2 regions of the Streptomyces sp. 135 genome follow, and region 1 is predicted to be linked to the other one. Evidence: riboswitches for the same ligand, from Rfam matches in the RefSeq annotation. Region 1 holds a riboswitch; the other holds the start of a gene.
What was found. Region 1 has a riboswitch for glycine ahead of gcvP (aminomethyl-transferring glycine dehydrogenase). Riboswitches for the same ligand answer to the same signal wherever they lie in the genome.
Positions count from the first base shown of each region.

Region 2: linked by a shared signal. The riboswitch ahead of gcvT (glycine cleavage system aminomethyltransferase GcvT) and the one ahead of gcvP (aminomethyl-transferring glycine dehydrogenase) in region 1 are both predicted to bind glycine.

Region 1 is NZ_CP075691.1:1,254,084-1,262,399, forward strand. It holds gene KKZ08_RS05820 (hypothetical protein) at 1-413, shown strand, start outside; gene KKZ08_RS05825 (DUF5999 family protein) at 728-934, shown strand; gene gcvP (aminomethyl-transferring glycine dehydrogenase) at 1,065-3,953, opposite strand; glycine riboswitch at 4,148-4,246, opposite strand; gene KKZ08_RS05835 (PRC-barrel domain-containing protein) at 4,388-4,762, shown strand; gene KKZ08_RS05840 (DNA polymerase IV) at 5,098-6,603, opposite strand; gene KKZ08_RS05845 (MerR family transcriptional regulator) at 6,661-7,272, opposite strand; gene KKZ08_RS05850 (bifunctional nuclease family protein) at 7,442-7,915, opposite strand; gene KKZ08_RS05855 (MerR family transcriptional regulator) at 8,003-8,316, opposite strand, start outside.
Region 2 is NZ_CP075691.1:5,954,376-5,962,691, reverse strand. It holds gene KKZ08_RS27000 (ABC transporter permease) at 1-748, opposite strand, end outside; gene KKZ08_RS26995 (ABC transporter substrate-binding protein) at 891-2,651, opposite strand; gene KKZ08_RS26990 (ABC transporter permease) at 2,754-3,758, opposite strand; gene KKZ08_RS26985 (enhanced serine sensitivity protein SseB C-terminal domain-containing protein) at 4,078-4,809, opposite strand; gene KKZ08_RS26980 (enhanced serine sensitivity protein SseB) at 5,074-5,853, opposite strand; gene KKZ08_RS26975 (AAA family ATPase) at 5,915-6,604, opposite strand; glycine riboswitch at 6,737-6,840, shown strand; gene gcvT (glycine cleavage system aminomethyltransferase GcvT) at 6,992-8,116, shown strand; gene gcvH (glycine cleavage system protein GcvH) at 8,196-8,316, shown strand, end outside.

The DNA of each region.
Region 1 (8,316 bases):
CGCCCACCCGCCTCGCCGGCTGGCGCTTCATGATCCGCAGCGGCGAGCGCACCCTCGCCGCGGCCGACACGATGCTCACACCGGACGGCTGGGCCTTCTCCCACTTCTTCGAGGGCCCTTACATCGCCTCCACCGAGCGGGCCCTGCGGCACGCCGAGGCCATGCCGATGCCCTGCCAGCCCCGACTGCTCTCCGTACCCGAGCTCTACATGCTGACGCTCTGGCTGCACGGCGACTGCACCGACGACGGCACCGATGCCCCGCTCGCGGCCACCGATCTGCTGGTCCCCCTGGCTCCGGCCCCGCCCGGCATCGCGGCCCACCGGCCGCACCGCGTCGCCGAGTTGCTCCCGGTCCTCGCCCACCGCCTGACACCGGCGACGCCCGCGCCCCTGCTCGGCTCGCCCGCCTGACCCCGCCGCAACCCTGCTGTCACACGTGCCCCGCCGCCCTTGGCCGCGGGGCACGGCGCTGCGCCCCCACCCAGGTGGACTAGTCCGGTCAGGCCACCCCGAACCACCCGAAGGGACAGTGGAGTTGGGCTGAACCGCCCGGGCGGGTGATACGTCATTAAGCAGTAAGAACCGCTGCTGCAAAATCCCTGCGGATTGACGCCCGTGGGGCAACACTGGGAACGGACCGACTACAACGGGGGGCGGTTATGAGTACCGCAGCGAACCGCAGCACAGACGTCACCACCATCTCACCGCAGCGAAAGAACCCTTCCATGTGCCAGCACCAACCACCGTGCCCGACAGCCGACTCCGCCGACCGGGAGGCCGCGCTCCTCATGGCGAGCCACCCGGAGCAGGGCTGGAGCCTGCTGTGCAACGGCGTCCTGCTCTTCGAGGACACCGGTGAGCTGCTGCCGGACGGCCAGATCATCGCCCCGCACCGACCGCTGGGCACCGACCAGATCATGACGGCCGCCTGATCGCCGCCGGCACAGCCGCACGGACGTAACCCCGCAGCACGGAACAGAACACGGAACACACGAGGGGCCGGCCCGGAGAGAACTCTCCGAACCGGCCCCGGCGCATGCCCGTGCCGCACGGGCCCCGTCATCAGTCCTCGTACGCGTCCAGCGGCGGGCACGAGCAGACGAGGTTCCGGTCGCCGTACGCCTGGTCGATGCGGCGCACCGGCGGCCAGTACTTGTCCGACGCGACGACGCCGGCCGGGAAGACGGCCTCCTCACGGCTGTAGCCGTGCTCCCACTCCCCGCCGAGCGCGGCCGCGGTGTGCGGCGCGTTCCGCAGCGGGTTGTCGTCGGCGGCCCACTCACCGGAGCCGACCTTCTCGATCTCCCGGCGGATGGCGATCATCGCGTCGCAGAACCGGTCGATCTCGGCGAGGTCCTCGCTCTCGGTCGGCTCGATCATCAGCGTGCCCGCGACCGGGAAGGACATGGTCGGCGCGTGGAAGCCGTAGTCGATGAGCCGCTTGGCGATGTCGTCGACGCTGACGCCGGTCGCCTTGCTGAGCGGCCGCAGGTCGATGATGGCCTCGTGCGCGACGAGCCCGCCGGGACCGGTGTAGAGCACCGGGTAGTGCGGCTCCAGGCGCTTGGCGATGTAGTTGGCGGAGAGCACCGCGACCTGGGTGGCGCGCTTGAGCCCCTCGCCGCCCATGAGGCGTACGTACGACCAGGAGATCGGCAGGATCCCGGCGGAACCCCACGGCGCCGCGGAGATCGGGCCGACACCGGTCTTCGGGCCCGCGGCGGGCTGCAACGGATGGTTGGGCAGGTACGGGGCGAGGTGCTCGCGCACACCGACCGGGCCGACACCCGGGCCGCCGCCGCCGTGCGGGATGCAGAAGGTCTTGTGCAGGTTCAGGTGCGAGACGTCGCCGCCGAAGTGCCCCGGCTTGGCGAGACCCACCAGCGCGTTGAGGTTCGCGCCGTCGACGTACACCTGACCGCCGGCCTCGTGCACCTCCGCGCAGATGTCGGCGACGTGCTCCTCGAACACACCGTGCGTCGAGGGGTACGTGATCATGAGCACGGCGAGCTCGTCACGGTGCTTCTCGATCTTGGCGCGCAGGTCCTCGGCGTCGATCTCGCCGTCGTCGGCGGTCTTCACGACGACGACCTTCATGCCGGCCATGACGGCGCTCGCCGCGTTCGTCCCGTGCGCGGAGGACGGGATGAGGCAGACGGTGCGCTGGTCGTCACCGTTGGCGCGGTGGTACCCGCGCACGGCCAGCAGCCCGGCCAGCTCACCCTGCGACCCGGCGTTCGGCTGGAGGGAGACCTTGTCGTACCCGGTGACCTCGGCGAGCCGCTCCTCCAGCTCACGGATGAGCGTGAGGTAGCCCTGCGCCTGCTGGGCGGGCGCGAAGGGGTGCAGCTGTCCGAACTCGGGCCAGGTGACCGGCTCCATCTCGGTGGTCGCGTTGAGCTTCATGGTGCAGGAGCCCAGCGGGATCATGCCGCGGTCGAGCGCGTAGTCGCGGTCGGCCAGCCTGCGCAGGTAGCGCAGCATCGACGTCTCGGAGCGGTACTGGTGGAAGACGGGGTGCGTGAGGTACTGATCCGTGCGCAGCAGACCCGCGGGCAGCGTGTCCCTGACCTCGGCGTCGAGCGCGTCGACATCGGCCTCGACCCCGAAGGCCCCCCACACGGCGGCGAGCTGCCGGCGCGTGGTGGTCTCGTCACAGGCGAGCGAGACGTGGTCGGCGTCGACCCGGCGGATGTTGACGCCGTTCTCGCGGGCTGCAGAAACGATCCCCTCCGCCTTGCCGGGCACGCGCACGGTCAGCGTGTCGAAGTACGCGCCGTGCACGACCTCGACACCGCCGGCCTTCAGGCCCTCGGCGAGGAGCGTCGCGTACCGGTGGGTGCGCCGCGCGATGGACTTCAGCCCGTCGGGGCCGTGGTAGACGGCGTACATCCCGGCCATGACGGCGAGCAGCACCTGAGCGGTACAGATGTTGCTGGTGGCCTTCTCACGGCGGATGTGCTGCTCACGGGTCTGCAGCGCGAGCCGGTACGCCTTGTTGCCGTCGGCGTCGACGGAGACGCCGACGAGCCGCCCGGGCAGGCTGCGCGCGAACTTCTCGCGCACCGCCATGTAACCGGCGTGCGGGCCGCCGAAGCCCATCGGCACACCGAAGCGCTGGGTCGTGCCGACGGCGATGTCCGCGCCGAGCTCGCCGGGCGAGGTGAGCAGCGTCAGGGCGAGCAGGTCGGCGGCGACCGTGACGACCGCACCGAGCTCGTGCGCCTGGTCGATGAGCGGCTTGATGTCGCGTACGGCGCCGGAGGCGCCGGGGTACTGAACCAGCACGCCCACGACACCGCGCTCGGCGACCTCGGCGGGAATACCGGTGCTCAAGTCCGTGACGACGACCTCGACACCCGTCGGCTCGGCACGGGTCCGGATGACGGCGATGGTCTGCGGCAGGGCGTCGGCGTCGACGAGGAAGACGCCGTCCTTGACCTTGCCCATGCGCCGCGACAGGGCCATGGCCTCGGCAGCGGCCGTCCCCTCGTCGAGCAGCGAGGCTCCGGAGGTGGGCAGGCCGGTCAGCTCGGCGACCATGGTCTGGAAGTTGAGCAGCGCCTCGAGGCGCCCCTGGGAGATCTCGGGCTGGTACGGCGTGTAGGCGGTGTACCAGGCGGGGTTCTCCATGACGTTCCGCAAGATCACGGGCGGCGTGAAGGTGCCGTAGTACCCGAGACCGATCATGGAATCGAGGACCTGGTTCCGGTCGGCGAGCGAGCGCAGTTCGGCCAGCACCTCGGCCTCGGAGCGCGCGCCGGGCAGCTTCAGCGCCTCGGCGTTCTTGATCACATCCGGCACCGCGGCGGCCGTGAGCTCGTCGAGCGAGCCGTACCCGACCTGGGCGAGCATCTTGGCCCGCGCTTCCGCATCGGGCCCGATGTGCCGCTGCTCGAAGGGGATGCCCTGTTCGAGCTCGGAGAGCGGGATGCGATTGGTGGCAGTCATTGCGGAGGCCTCCTGGTCTGCGCGACCTACGAGGGGTACCACGGCGCGGGTACCCGGACGGCCTCCCCCTCTGTCATCTCAACCTGAGAGCTTCACCGGGGACACCCGCGAAGGCGCCGTCCCGGCTTTCACCGTCGGTGAGGAAGGGGTTCGAACGTGCCCGCCCGTACGCCCGCCCTGCTTTCCAGAGTGACCTCGTCCGTGCGGTACGTGTGCCTGAGAGATTCCGGGGAGGATTTGCTCCTTCGGCGCCTCCGGAATCGTGACCCGGAGAGCTCTCCCGCACGGGATCAGCAGCCAGCGCCAGCCTACCAGCGCGTCCCCCGGCCATTCCCTCGAGTGGCCGCCTGCCCCGAAGTGCTCTTACGTAGTGAGTACGAGCGGACAAAGATGAGTTATGCCCACATCCGACCCCGCGATCAGCTGGAGGGCCCGTGCAGACCGACATCGATCCGCGCAACCTGATCGGCCGCAAGGCGTTCGACCGGAACGGGGCGAAGATCGGCACGATCGACGAGATCTATCTCGACGACGCCACCGGCGCACCGGAGTGGGCGGCCATACGCACCGGCCTGTTCAGCCGCGACGCCTTCGTCCCCCTGGAGCCGAGCGAACTCACCGGCGACGGCACCCTCCGCATCCCCTTCGACCGCGACCTGATCAAGGACGCCCCCGACTTCGGCGTCGGCCGCCACCTCTCCCCCGCCCAGGAACTCCAGCTCTACCACCACTACGGCCTGGACACCACACCCCCAGAGCCCCCTCCCCGGGACCGCAACTTCGGCCACATCGCAGGCGACCCTCCCTGACCACGCGGCTGTTCCCCCTCCCCTTGCACCATCGGCCACGCGGACCCGCAATCCCGGTCACCCAGCCAACAAGCCCCCAGCGAGGCTGACCGGCCAGCCCAAGACCACCACACCGGCCGCATCACCGCCGCCCCCCGTACGACCCCCTCGCCACGGACCTCCCCCTCCCCTCTGCCGGGCCCCCACCCCGACCGCAGCTGGCTCCCCCTAGACCACGCACCAGCCCCAACGCGGGGCACCCTCCCCTGGCGGCCACCTCGCCGCGAACCTCACCCCTCGCCCCGACCGAGCCCCCTCCCCGCAGGATCCACCGCCGTGAGGGCGCCACGCCGCCCTCAACCCCGCTCCCCCAGCCCTGCCACCTCCCCAGCCCCCGCAGGCAAGGCCTCCCCCACGACCGACGGCTCCACCGCGCAGGACAGCCCTGCCGCACGGAACGGCCCTGCCGCCCCGGACGGCTCCACCAACGGCAACGGCTCCGCCGGCACCAGCAGCGGATCATCCGTGCGGAACGTCCGCACCCGCCCCGGCTCGGACCCCGGCGTCTCGAAGCGCACCGTCACCCGGCCCAGCCCGCTCCCCTGCACCCACCCGTGCCCGTACTCGGCATGCCGCACATCGTGCCCAGCTGCCCAGCGCCGCTCCGCAGGGGCCGCGGACTCCTCGGCACCCACATCCTGCGGCTCCCCGGGCGACGCCCCGTCCGCTTCGCCGCCGGACTCCGGCTCCACACCCTCATCGGAAACCCCGGCCTCAGCAGCAGCCTGCGCCTGGGCCTGCGCGAAGAGGTCCTCCTGCGTGTAGTCGGCGAGCCCCGTGACCCCCACCCCCAGCAGCCGCACCCCACCCGTGGTGTCCACGGACTCCAGCAGCCGCGCCGCGGCCTCCCGGACCACTCCGGGATCGTCGGTGGGCCCCCGCAACGTCTCGGACCGCGTCAGCGTGGAGAAGTCGAACCGCCGCACCTTCAGCACGATGGTCCGCCCCGAGTGCCCCGCCGCACGCAGCCGCTGCACGCACCGGTCGGCGAGCCGGGCGACCTCCCCCCTGACCCGCACCCGGTCGTGGATGTCCACGTCATAGGTGTCCTCGACGCTGACCGACTTGGTGTCCCGCTCGGCCACCACGGGCCGCTCGTCGTGCGCCAGCGCCATCGCGTACAGCGATCCGCCGTGCGCCTTCCCGAGCAGCCGTACGAGCTCGTCCTCCCCGGCCTCGGCGATCTCCTCGACCGTGGTGATCCCGGCCCGCCGCAAATGGTCCCCGGTGGCGGGACCGACCCCCGGCAACGTCCGCACCGACATCGGTCCCAGCAGCGCCCGCTCCGTCCCCGGTGCTATCAGCCTGAGCCCATCCGGCTTGGCCTCCTCGGAGGCGATCTTCGCCAGCATCTTGGAGGCGGCGAGCCCCACGGACCCGGTCAGCCCGGTCACCGCCTTGATGTCCGCCCGCAGCCGCTCCCCCACGGCCCTGGCCGACGCCTCGTCATCGGCGACCCCGCCCGCCTCCAGGTCCACGAAGGCCTCGTCCAGGCTGAGCGGCTCCACCAGCGGTGACAGCTCCCGCAGCAGCCCCATGACCTGCTCACTGATCTCGCGGTACAACCCGAAGCGCGGCACGAGATAGGCGGCGTTCGGAGCCAGCCGCCGCGCCTGCCCCATCGGCATCGCCGAGTGCACACCGAACCGCCGTGCCTCATAGGAGGCCGTGGCCACGACACCCCGCGGCCCGAGACCGCCCACCACCACGGCCTTTCCACGCAGACTCGGCTTCGCGGCCTGCTCGGCGGACGCGTAGAAGGCATCCATGTCCAGATGCAGGATCGTCGGCGCGCTTCTCACATCTCCGATGCTGCCTTACGCCACTGACAATGCCCCATCGACAGGCCCCTCGGCGGCTCAGACCGCCTTGTTGCGCCGTCTGGCGAGCTCATCGGCGGGGTTGTGGCCGACGAGCGTCTCCCCGGTGTCGATCCGCTCCCCGTGCAGCTGGGAGAGCGCGGCCTCGACGTCACGCCACACCACACCCACGGCGATCCCGAACACCCCCTGCCCGCCCTGGAGCAGGTCGTGGACCTCGCTGGGGGACGTGCACTCGTAGACCGTCGCGCCGTCGCTCATCAGCGTCATCCGCTCAAGGTCACGGAACCCGCGCTCCCGCAGATGCTGGACCGTCGTACGGATGTTCTGCAGCGATACCCCGGTGTCGAGGAACCGCTTGACGACCTTCAGGACGACGACGTCCCGGAAGCTGTAGAGCCGCTGGGTACCGGAACCGCCGGCGGCACGCACGCTGGGCTCGACCAGGCCCGTGCGGGCCCAGTAGTCGAGCTGGCGGTACGTGATGCCCGCGGCCGCGCACGCGGTCGGACCGCGATACCCGATCCGCTCGGAATCCTCGAACGTCGCGTCCCCGCTCCCCTGGACCACCATCGGCTTCGGAGAGTGATCGGCCGCGCTGTGAAACGGGTACGGACCGCCCACCGCCGTACCGTCGCCGCTGCTTCTCACGCCGACCTCCGTCCTTGACCTGCCTTCTCGACGGTAGGCAGTCACCAGGGGCTCGTCAACGATCGCCACACTCGCCACGCCGAGTGATAATCACCCTGAGAGTGGTTTCACGTGCCCCGCCGCGGGGAAAGGCTAGCCGAATGGCCCGAAACGGACCCCGGGGAGCGGCTCACTGGCTGTTGGTGCCGAAGTCCTCGGGCGAGATCTGGTCGAGGAACTCGCGGAACTTCTCCACCTCGTCCTCCTGCTCGTCCGGGATCGCGATCCCGGCGTCGTCCAGGACGCCGTCGCTTCCATAGATCGGCGTTCCGGTGCGCAGCGCCAGCGCTATGGCGTCGGAAGGCCGCGCGCTCACCTCCACCCCGCTGGCGAAGACCAGCTCGGCGTAGAAGACCCCTTCCCGCAGGTCGGTGATGCGCACTTCGGAGAGCTCCTGGCCCACCGCGTCCAGCACGTCCTTGAACAGGTCATGGGTCAGCGGCCGTGCGGGTGCCATGCCCTGCTGCGCGAAGGCGATGGCAGTCGCCTCACCTGGTCCGATCCAGATGGGGAGGTACCGGTCGCCTCCCACTTCACGCAGGAGCACGATCGGCTGGTTGGAGGGCATTTCGACCCGGACACCTACGACGTCGAGCTCGTTCACACAGCAACCCTAGGACGTGGCTGGCAGGTTTGGGTAGTCGGGCACCCGCCGAGTACCAGCCGGGCCTCGGCCCGGGTGCCTGCCGGATCAGGGCAGTCTGACCCCGAGCGCGGTCTGCACGAGGGCCGAATGCAGCTTTCCCGTGAGCCCCGCGAGCTCTTTGGTACGGGCCTCGGCGTGGGCCCTGGTCTGCGGATTGCGGTGCCGCCGCAGCGGCGCGACGACCTGGTCGACGAGACCGGCCTCCCGGTCGGCGGCGGACTTCATGGCCCGCAAATGGCGTGGCTCGATACCGAACCGGCCGAGCTCGACGACGAGCGAGGCGATCGTGACGGCCTCCGCGTCGTACCCCCCGTCCGGCAGCCGCACCACGAGCCCGTACGTCTCCCACTCGTCGAGCT
Region 2 (8,316 bases), 4.7 Mb from region 1:
CGTGCTTGCGGATGACGACAGACTCGCCGAGGCCCTTGGCGCGGGCGGTGCGGATGTAGTCCTCGCCCAGCACTTCCAGCATGGTGGCGCGGGTGAGGCGGGCGTACATCGCGGCGTTGAGGAAGGCGAGGACGATCCACGGCAGGATCAGCGTCTGGAGCCAGACGCCGGCCGAGTCGTCGGTGCTGAGGCTGTCCGCGATCTTGACCCAGCCCAACTGGTGGACGAAGACGCCCATCGCGATCATGCCGGTGAAGAAGACGGGGAGCGAGACGCCGCCGAGCGCGGTGGTCATCGCGGCCCGGTCCCAGATGGTGCCCCGGCGCAGCGCGGAGATGACGCCGGTGGCGACACCGCCGGCGAGCCAGAGCACGCACGCTCCGGCGGCGAGCGCGCCGGTGACGGGCAGGGCGTCCTTGAGGGTCTCCCAGACGGGAGCCTCGGTGCGGAAGGAGTAGCCGAAGCAGGGCGCCGGGCAGTGCGTGACGTCACTGCCGTTGACGTAGTCGCGCCCCATCGGGATGCCCTTGATGAAGTCCCAGAACTGGACGAGGAGGGGGTCGCTGAGCCCCAGTTTGGTCCGGATGCCCTCGATCTGCTCGGCACCGGTGGCCTTGCCGGCGAAGAGGACGGCGATGTCCTGTCCCGCCCACTTGGGCAGCATGAAGAAGACGGTGAAGGTCGCGAGCAGTACGACCAGCACCATGATGACGACGGCGATCAGGCGCCGGATGAGATAAGCAAGCACTGTGCGCGGCCCGGCGGCGGCCAGCACCCCCTTGTGAGGAGTCCTGGCCGCCGCCCGGGGCCATCACCTGCCCTTCGGACTGGCGGGATTCGGCGGCGGTGGGACAATCAACTGCTGTTGCTGCGGCGGGTGTTGCCGGGGGCTACTTCTTGACGCCGAGCGAGACGTAGTCGTAACGGCCGTTGTAGCCGTCGGACATGTAGGCGTTGGTCAGCCGCGGTCCGCGCCAGGTGATGTTCTTCTCGTAGAGGAAGGGCATCCAGTCGGCGTTGTCGAGGATCCGCTTGTCGAGTTCCTTGTAGATCTCGCCGGCCTTGGCCGGGTCGGTCTCGGCGATCGCCTTGTCGAAGAGCGCGTCGACCTTCTTGTCCTTGATCTGGGACTCGTTGTAGTTGCCGGTCGGGTTCAGGAAGCGGCTGTCGAACAGCGGCTGCGCGTAGCCCTGGCCGGAGGGGAAGTCCGGGCCCCAGCCGCTCATCGTCATGCCGTAGCCGCGCTTCTTCACGACGGACGGCGAGCCGGTGATGCTGGAGGTGTCGGCGCCGTCGAGGGAGTCGACCTGGACCTTGATGCCGACCTTGCCGAGCTGCTCCTGGAGCGCCTCGGCGGCGTCGACCTCACCCGGGTTGTTGTTACGGGCGGTGAGCTTGGTGCTGAAGCCGTTCGGCTTGTCGCACTTCTTCAGCTCCTCCTTGGCCTTGGCGGCGTCGGGCTTGCCCTTGCGCGCCAGGACACCGTACGGGTCGTAGTCGCTGTAGCCGGGGATCGCCTTGGGGAAGGTGCTGTTGGCGATGTCACCGGCGGCGACCTTGCCGCCTCGGGTCTGCTGGAGGCTCGCGAAGTCGGTGGCGTAGAACACGGCCTTGCGGCAGTGGACGTTGTCGAAGGGCTTCGCGGTGTGGACCAGGGCGACGTAGCGCACGAAGGACGTGTGCATGTTGTCGACGCTGTCGCGGTGCTTCTGCACGGCGGTGACACGGCCGGACTGGGTCATGCCCGTGCCGTTCATGTCGAGGTCGTAGTCACCCGCCATCAGCTTCTTGTCGTTCTCCTCCAGGTTGGCGGAGATCGTCACGTCGACCTTGTCGGGCAGCGCCGCGCGGATCGGGTCCGAGGACTTCTTCCAGTTCTCGTTGCGCACCAGGACGATCTTCTTGCCGGCCTTGTACTGCTGGAACTTGTACGGGCCGGACGAGAAGGGCCGCTGGGTGTACTTGGCCTTGGTGTCCTTGGACGCCTTCACCGGGGAGCCGGTCGGCATCGCGAGGAACTGCTCGAAGTCGCCGTTGCGCTTGGGCAGTTTGAAGATGATGGTCTGGTCGTCGGGCGTCTGGATCGCGTCCAGGCCCTTCTTCGACGTGTCCTTGTACGGGCCCTTGTACTTGCCCTTGGGGTCGAGCGTCTGCTTGATGTAGCCGGGGCCACCGGTGATGGTGTCCGTCGCCCACACGCGCTCGATGCCGTACTTGATGTCCTGGGCGGTCAGCTTGGAGCCGTCCTCCCAGGTCAGACCGTCACGCAGCTTGTACGTGTAGGTCTTGCCGTCGTCCGAGATCTTCGCGGTGGAGGTGGCGAGGTCCGGGACCAGCTTCGTGCCCGCCTTGCCCGGCTTGGTGTCGTACGTCACCAGCTGGCGGGTGTAGAAGCGCATGAAGTCCCAGGACATGCCGTAGTAGGCACGCTGGGGGTCGGCCGAGTCGAGGTCCTGCTTGCCGACCATCCTCAGCGTGCCCCCCTTCTCCTTGGACGGGTTGGCAACCTTGTTGAACGCCGCGTTGTAACCGGCACCCTTCGAGTCGCCTCCGTCACCGTCACCGCCGCCGCACGCCGTGGTGGTCACCAGCGCCGCGACCACGAGGGCCGCGCCGGCGGCGAGCCGTCGTTTCGAGGAAACTGTGGGCATTTTCTCGTAACCTCCGAGATTCGCGGTCCTTGGCCTTGAACTGCCGGAGAACCATGGTGAGAGCCACCTGACATGCGGCAGGGGCAAGTCGGTCGGGGACTTCTAGCGCGTCCCCTTCGGGTCGAGCGCGTCGCGCAGCCCGTCGCCGAAGAGGTTGAAGGCCAGCACCGTGATGAAGATCGTCACGCCGGGGAAGACCATGAACATCGGGTCGTGCTCGTACGTCTCCAGCGCGTCGCGCAGCATGCCGCCCCACGAGGCCGTCGGCGGCCGGACACCGGCGCCGAGGAAGCTGAGGGCCGCCTCCGTGAGGATGTTGGTCGGGATCATCAGCGTCGCGTAGACGGTGATCGGGGCGACCAGGTTGGGCAGCAGCTCGCGGAAGAGGATGTGGCGCTTTCCGCCGCCGAGGCTGCGGGCCGCTTCCACGTACTCGCGCTCACGGAGCGAAAGTGTCTGCCCCCTGACGATACGTCCGACATAGGGCCAGCCGAAGAAGCCGATGACCAGGACGAGGATCGCGACGCGCACGCTGGAGCCGGTCAGGCCCAGCAGGTCGTCGGGGAGCACGGAGACGAGGGAGATGATGAAGAGCAGCTGCGGGAAGGAGAGCAGCACGTCCATCACGCGGCTGATCAGGGCGTCGACCCAGCCACCGAAGTAGCCGGCGATGATCCCGAAGAGCGTGCCGAGCACCACGGCGACGATGGCGGCGAGGAACGCCACCAGGAGCGAGATCCGCGCGCCGTAGACGATGCGGCTGAAGACGTCGCGGCCCTTGTTGGGCTCGACCCCGAAGAGGAAGTCGCTGCTCATGCCGCCGAGCGCGCCCTTGGGGAGGTTGGTCAGCTCGTCGAGCTCGTCCTGGTGGAAGTCGTTGGGCGGGTGGCCGAGGAGGCTCACGATCAGGGGCGCGAAGACGGCGACCAGGACCAGGAGGACCACCGTGATGCCGCCCGCGAGGGCGACCTTGTCCCGCTTCAGGCGATTCCAGGCGATCTGCTTGAGGGACCGCCCCTCGACCTTCTTCACCCCTGCATCAACTGCGGGAGCGACGTCCTCGGTCGGGTCCGCGTCCGCAGGTGTGTCATGCAATGGTGCCGTCATCGTGGCAGGGACCCCTCTCAACCGGTGGTGACCGGCCCGCACTTGCCGCTGTAGCGACGTGATCAGTCCGTCGTACGCAGGGGCGAAGGCCCCTTGGAGCGGGAGTCTTCATCCACGTTGTGATCTGTTACCAGACTTGACGGGGAAAGGATGCGCAACCGTGATGCTGATCGAGGTGTTCCGTTATGCGGACGCGAGTGAACGAGGGTCGAACACGGGGCAGTTGGGGCGCAAGGCGGCACGGGAGCCTATAGGGCCCCACCCCCATCAGAACGGTCATCGTGTCCATTCCCGCTGTTCAGTGCCGTTCAGCTGCTGTTCAGTACTGCGCGGGGTAGCCGTACCCGCCGGCCGGGGCGGGCGCGGCCTGGGCCTCGCGGTCGTAGAACGGCCGGGCGTTGGCCCGCAGCCACATGGCGACCGGGTCGTGGTCGTCGGACATCGCGACCGTCGACACGGGCAGGCCCTCGGGGACGGCGGAGATGGACTGCTGCATCATCGTGCGCACCGCGTCGACCGACGGCGGTGACGTGTCGTACACGTCGAGGCCGATGGCCAGATAGGGCGCCCCGAGCGCGGGCTGCACCCAGGCGCGGCGCAGTGAGCGCACGACGGGGGTGCGGTGCGCGTTCTGCGTCAACAGGGCGTAGAACTGGGGGATCTCGATGTTCGGCTCGGTCAGCCTGAGCGGTCCCGCGGGCAGCAGGTCGAGGCCCGAGGCGATGCGGCGCAGATCCAGCCAGGGAATGCCGACGCCGCCGCCGGGGGCGTGCGGATTGAGCCACAGGCCGTAGTGGTCCGGGTACAGGGTGCGGGCGACGTCGATGCCGCGCACGACCTCGTAAGAGCGGTTCCAGCCGCTGGCGGACAGCTCCTGGGCGGAGGTCACGCAGGGGGCGTAGCCGAGGCCCTCGACCTCCATGTTCCCGTACTGGGCGTCGGGGGAGCCGGCCTGGCCGTGCCAGAGCAGCATCCACAGCTGCTCGGCGGCGAGCGCGCGCAGCAGTGCCTCGTACGCGTCGTAACGCCCCGGCGTCACTTGGCGCAGCAGCTGCTCGACCTGTCCTCCCGGTCTCGGCTGTGCTCGGCCAGGGGAGACCCCATCGCCCGCGGCCGTGCCCGACGCACTCACCCGTAACCGCCCCTTCACGCCGAACCCGACGACTCGATCGACTCCATGGACCTGCCCTGCCCTGCCCTGACGGACCCGGTCTTGGAACCAGCTTAAGCGTCGATCCCTGCCCGGACTTGACGTACGCGACGTCGAGGGTCGCGGCCCCCTTGGACTCGGGCCCCGCGACTCAGGCCCCGCGACTCAGGCCCCCCGGAGGTAGAACGGCCGCACCTTCGCGCGGAGCCAGTCCGCCACCGGGTCCTGGGCCACGTCGAGCAGGACGAGGTTGACCGGCCAGGGGACCGGGACCAGGGTCAGGGCACGGCCGAGGGCCTGCATCGGGAGGTCGCGGGCGTCGCCCTCCCAGGTGGCCAGTTCGACGCCGACGAAGAGGGTCGGGTCGTCCGTCTCGATGGCGGCCAGGCAGCGGCGCGCGGTGAGCACGACGCCCGCCGCCTCGAATTCACGGCCCGCGGCGGCCAGGAAGCCCACCGGGTCCTCCTGCCAGTCCGGCTCGAAGAGACGGACCCGGCCGCCGGTGGCGGGCCCGTCCAGCGGGGTGCGGCCGGCCCGGCACAGCTCGGCCACGGCGGGCGGCGGCAGGGGGACGCCGACGGTGCCGTCCGGGTTCAGCACGATGCCCAGCTGCGGCGGAAGGCCCCGCGCGAACTCCACGGCGGGCGCCACCGTGCACCCCATGCGGTCGGCCGCGCCGCCGAGCGCCTGGCGGAACTGCTCCTCGGAGGTGAAGACGGGGACGTACGCCTGTCCGTCGATCTCCAGGGTCGGCAGGTCGAGGGTGCCGCTTTCGGGGCCGCCGCCGTTGGGCAGCGGGATCCAGAGCCGGCTGCGGCCCAGCACCTCGACTATGCGGGCACCCGCCGAGGCGGGGGCGCCGAGCGAGGCCGCGAGGACCTGCTCCAGTTCGTTGCCCGGCCATCCGCCGTACGGATGGGCGTGTGCCTGCGCCGGAAAGTCCATCTGTCCCAACCCCTGCTCGCGACCGCTCTGCCTGCGGCTCGCACCCTAACGCCGCTGGTCCTCAGCGGTCGAAGGCGATCTCCCGCAGCACCTGCGCCGCCGCGCGGTCGAGCAGCACCGCGGAGCCGCAGCCGCGCGGCAGGTCGCCTCGCTCGGCGGCCGCCACGAGCCGCGCGATCACTCTGCGGTGCCGGGCGAAGGCGTACCGCGAGACGCCACGGCCGCGCTCGCGCTGGCCCTGGAGCGCGGTGTCGGCGGGGACGTCGAGGAGCAGCAGATGCAGCGTCCCGCCGCGCCGCAGGGCCTCCCGGGCGAGCCAGCGGCGCACCCACGCCTGGGTGCCGCAGTCGTGCACGACGACGCCGGCGCCGGAGCGCAGGATCCGGCGAAGGCCCGCGTAGTGCGCGAGGCGGACCACGGGGCGGTAGACGGCGTACGGCAGCAGCCGCGGCATGCGGGCCGCCCAGCGGTCGCGGGTGTCCTGGGAGTCGACGCGGATGCCGCTGACGGCCTGCCGCATCAGCGTCGACTTTCCGCCACCGGGCAGCCCGGAGACGACGACCAGGTCGCCCTCGGCGAAGGTGAGGCGGCGCGGGCTGTGCCCGGCCCGCTGCCGCAGATCGCGGACGACGGCCACGGGAAGCGGGCCGCAGCCCTCCCGGAGCGGGGCGGCAGCCTGCTTCGGCAGCGCCACCCCCGTGGTAGTGGCGTAGACACTCGTCCTGCTGCGCACCGTGATCGGCCTCCCCATAGCGGTCACGTACTGCTTTCCCCGGCAAGTGTAAAGAGAAGGTAATGCGGCACAAGAGGATTACTCGACCACACGTCCCCCCTGGCCACGGTCGCGTGCAATGATGTGCGCGCCAACTCCATACCGGCCGTTTGAATCCGCGCGGGAGAGTTCCCGGACCAGCATGTATGGGCCCGGGGCGCCGAAGGAGCAAGTCCCTCCCTTGAATCTCTCAGGCCCCGTACCGCGCGGGCGAGGCACATCTGAAAAGCGGGCCGGCAGCCGTCGGTCCCACCCAAGGTGCAAGCCGTGCGTCCCGTGTGCCGGGACGCTCGCGGCGAACCTCTCAGGTTCCGATGACAGATGGGGAGGATCGACCTCGCCCGTCATGCCCTGGGAGTTTTCTTCATGAGCACTGCCCCCCGTCTGACCGCCCTCGATGCCGTGCATCGCGCGCTCGGCGCGACCATGACCGACTTCGCGGGCTGGGACATGCCGCTGCGGTACGCCAGCGAGCGCGACGAGCACAACGCCGTACGCACCAAGGCCGGTCTCTTCGACCTCTCCCACATGGGCGAGATCACCGTCACCGGCCCCGGGGCCGTCGACTTCCTGAACTTCTCGCTCGTCGGCAACATCGGCTCCGTCGGTGTCGGCCGCGCCCGCTACACCATGATCGTCGCCGAGGACGGCGGCATCCTGGACGACCTGATCGTGTACCGCCTGGGCGAGACCGAGTACATGGTGGTCGCCAACGCCTCCAACGCGCAGGTCGTCCTTGACACCCTCACCGCCCGCGCCGACGGCTTCGACGCCGAGGTCCGCGACGACCGCGACGCGTACGCGCTGCTCGCCGTCCAGGGCCCGGAGTCCCCCGGCATCCTGAAGTCCCTGACGGACGCCGACCTGGACGGCCTGAAGTACTACGCGGGCCTGCCCGGCACCGTCGCGGGCGTCCCCGCGCTGATCGCCCGCACGGGCTACACCGGCGAGGACGGCTTCGAGCTGTTCGTCGCCCCCGGTGACGCCGAGAAGCTGTGGAACGCCCTCATGGAGGCCGGCACCCCCGTCGGCATGGTCCCGGCGGGTCTCTCCTGCCGCGACACGCTGCGCCTGGAGGCGGGCATGCCGCTGTACGGGCACGAGCTGACCGCCGGGCTCACGCCGTTCGACGCGGGCCTCGGCCGGGTGGTGAAGTTCGACAAGACGTCGCAGTCGGACTCCTTCGTGGGCCGCGCGGCCCTGGCCGCCGCCGCCGAGCGCGCCGAGTCCGCCCCGCCGCGCAAGCTGGTCGGCCTGATCGCCGAGGGCCGCCGCGTCCCGCGCGCGGGCTTCTCCGTGGTCGCGGACGGCGAGGTCATCGGCGAGGTCACCTCCGGCGCCCCGTCCCCGACGCTGGGCAAGCCGATCGCGATGGCGTACGTGGACGCGGAGCACGCCGCTCCCGGCACGCCCGGTGTGGGCGTGGACATCCGCGGTACGCATGAGCCGTACGAGGTCGTGGCGCTGCCGTTCTACAAGCGCCAGAAGTGACGCCTCGACCGTCACAAGTGACCCCCCGCACATCTTTCCCGTTCCGCAGCACCCACCCGCGTACAGGAGAATTCAGGTCATGAGCAACCCCCAGCAGCTGCGTTACAGCAAGGAGCACGAGTGGCTGTCGGACGCCCAGGAGGGCGTCTCGACGGTCGGCATCACGGAGCACGCGGCCAACGCGCTCGGTGACGTCGTCT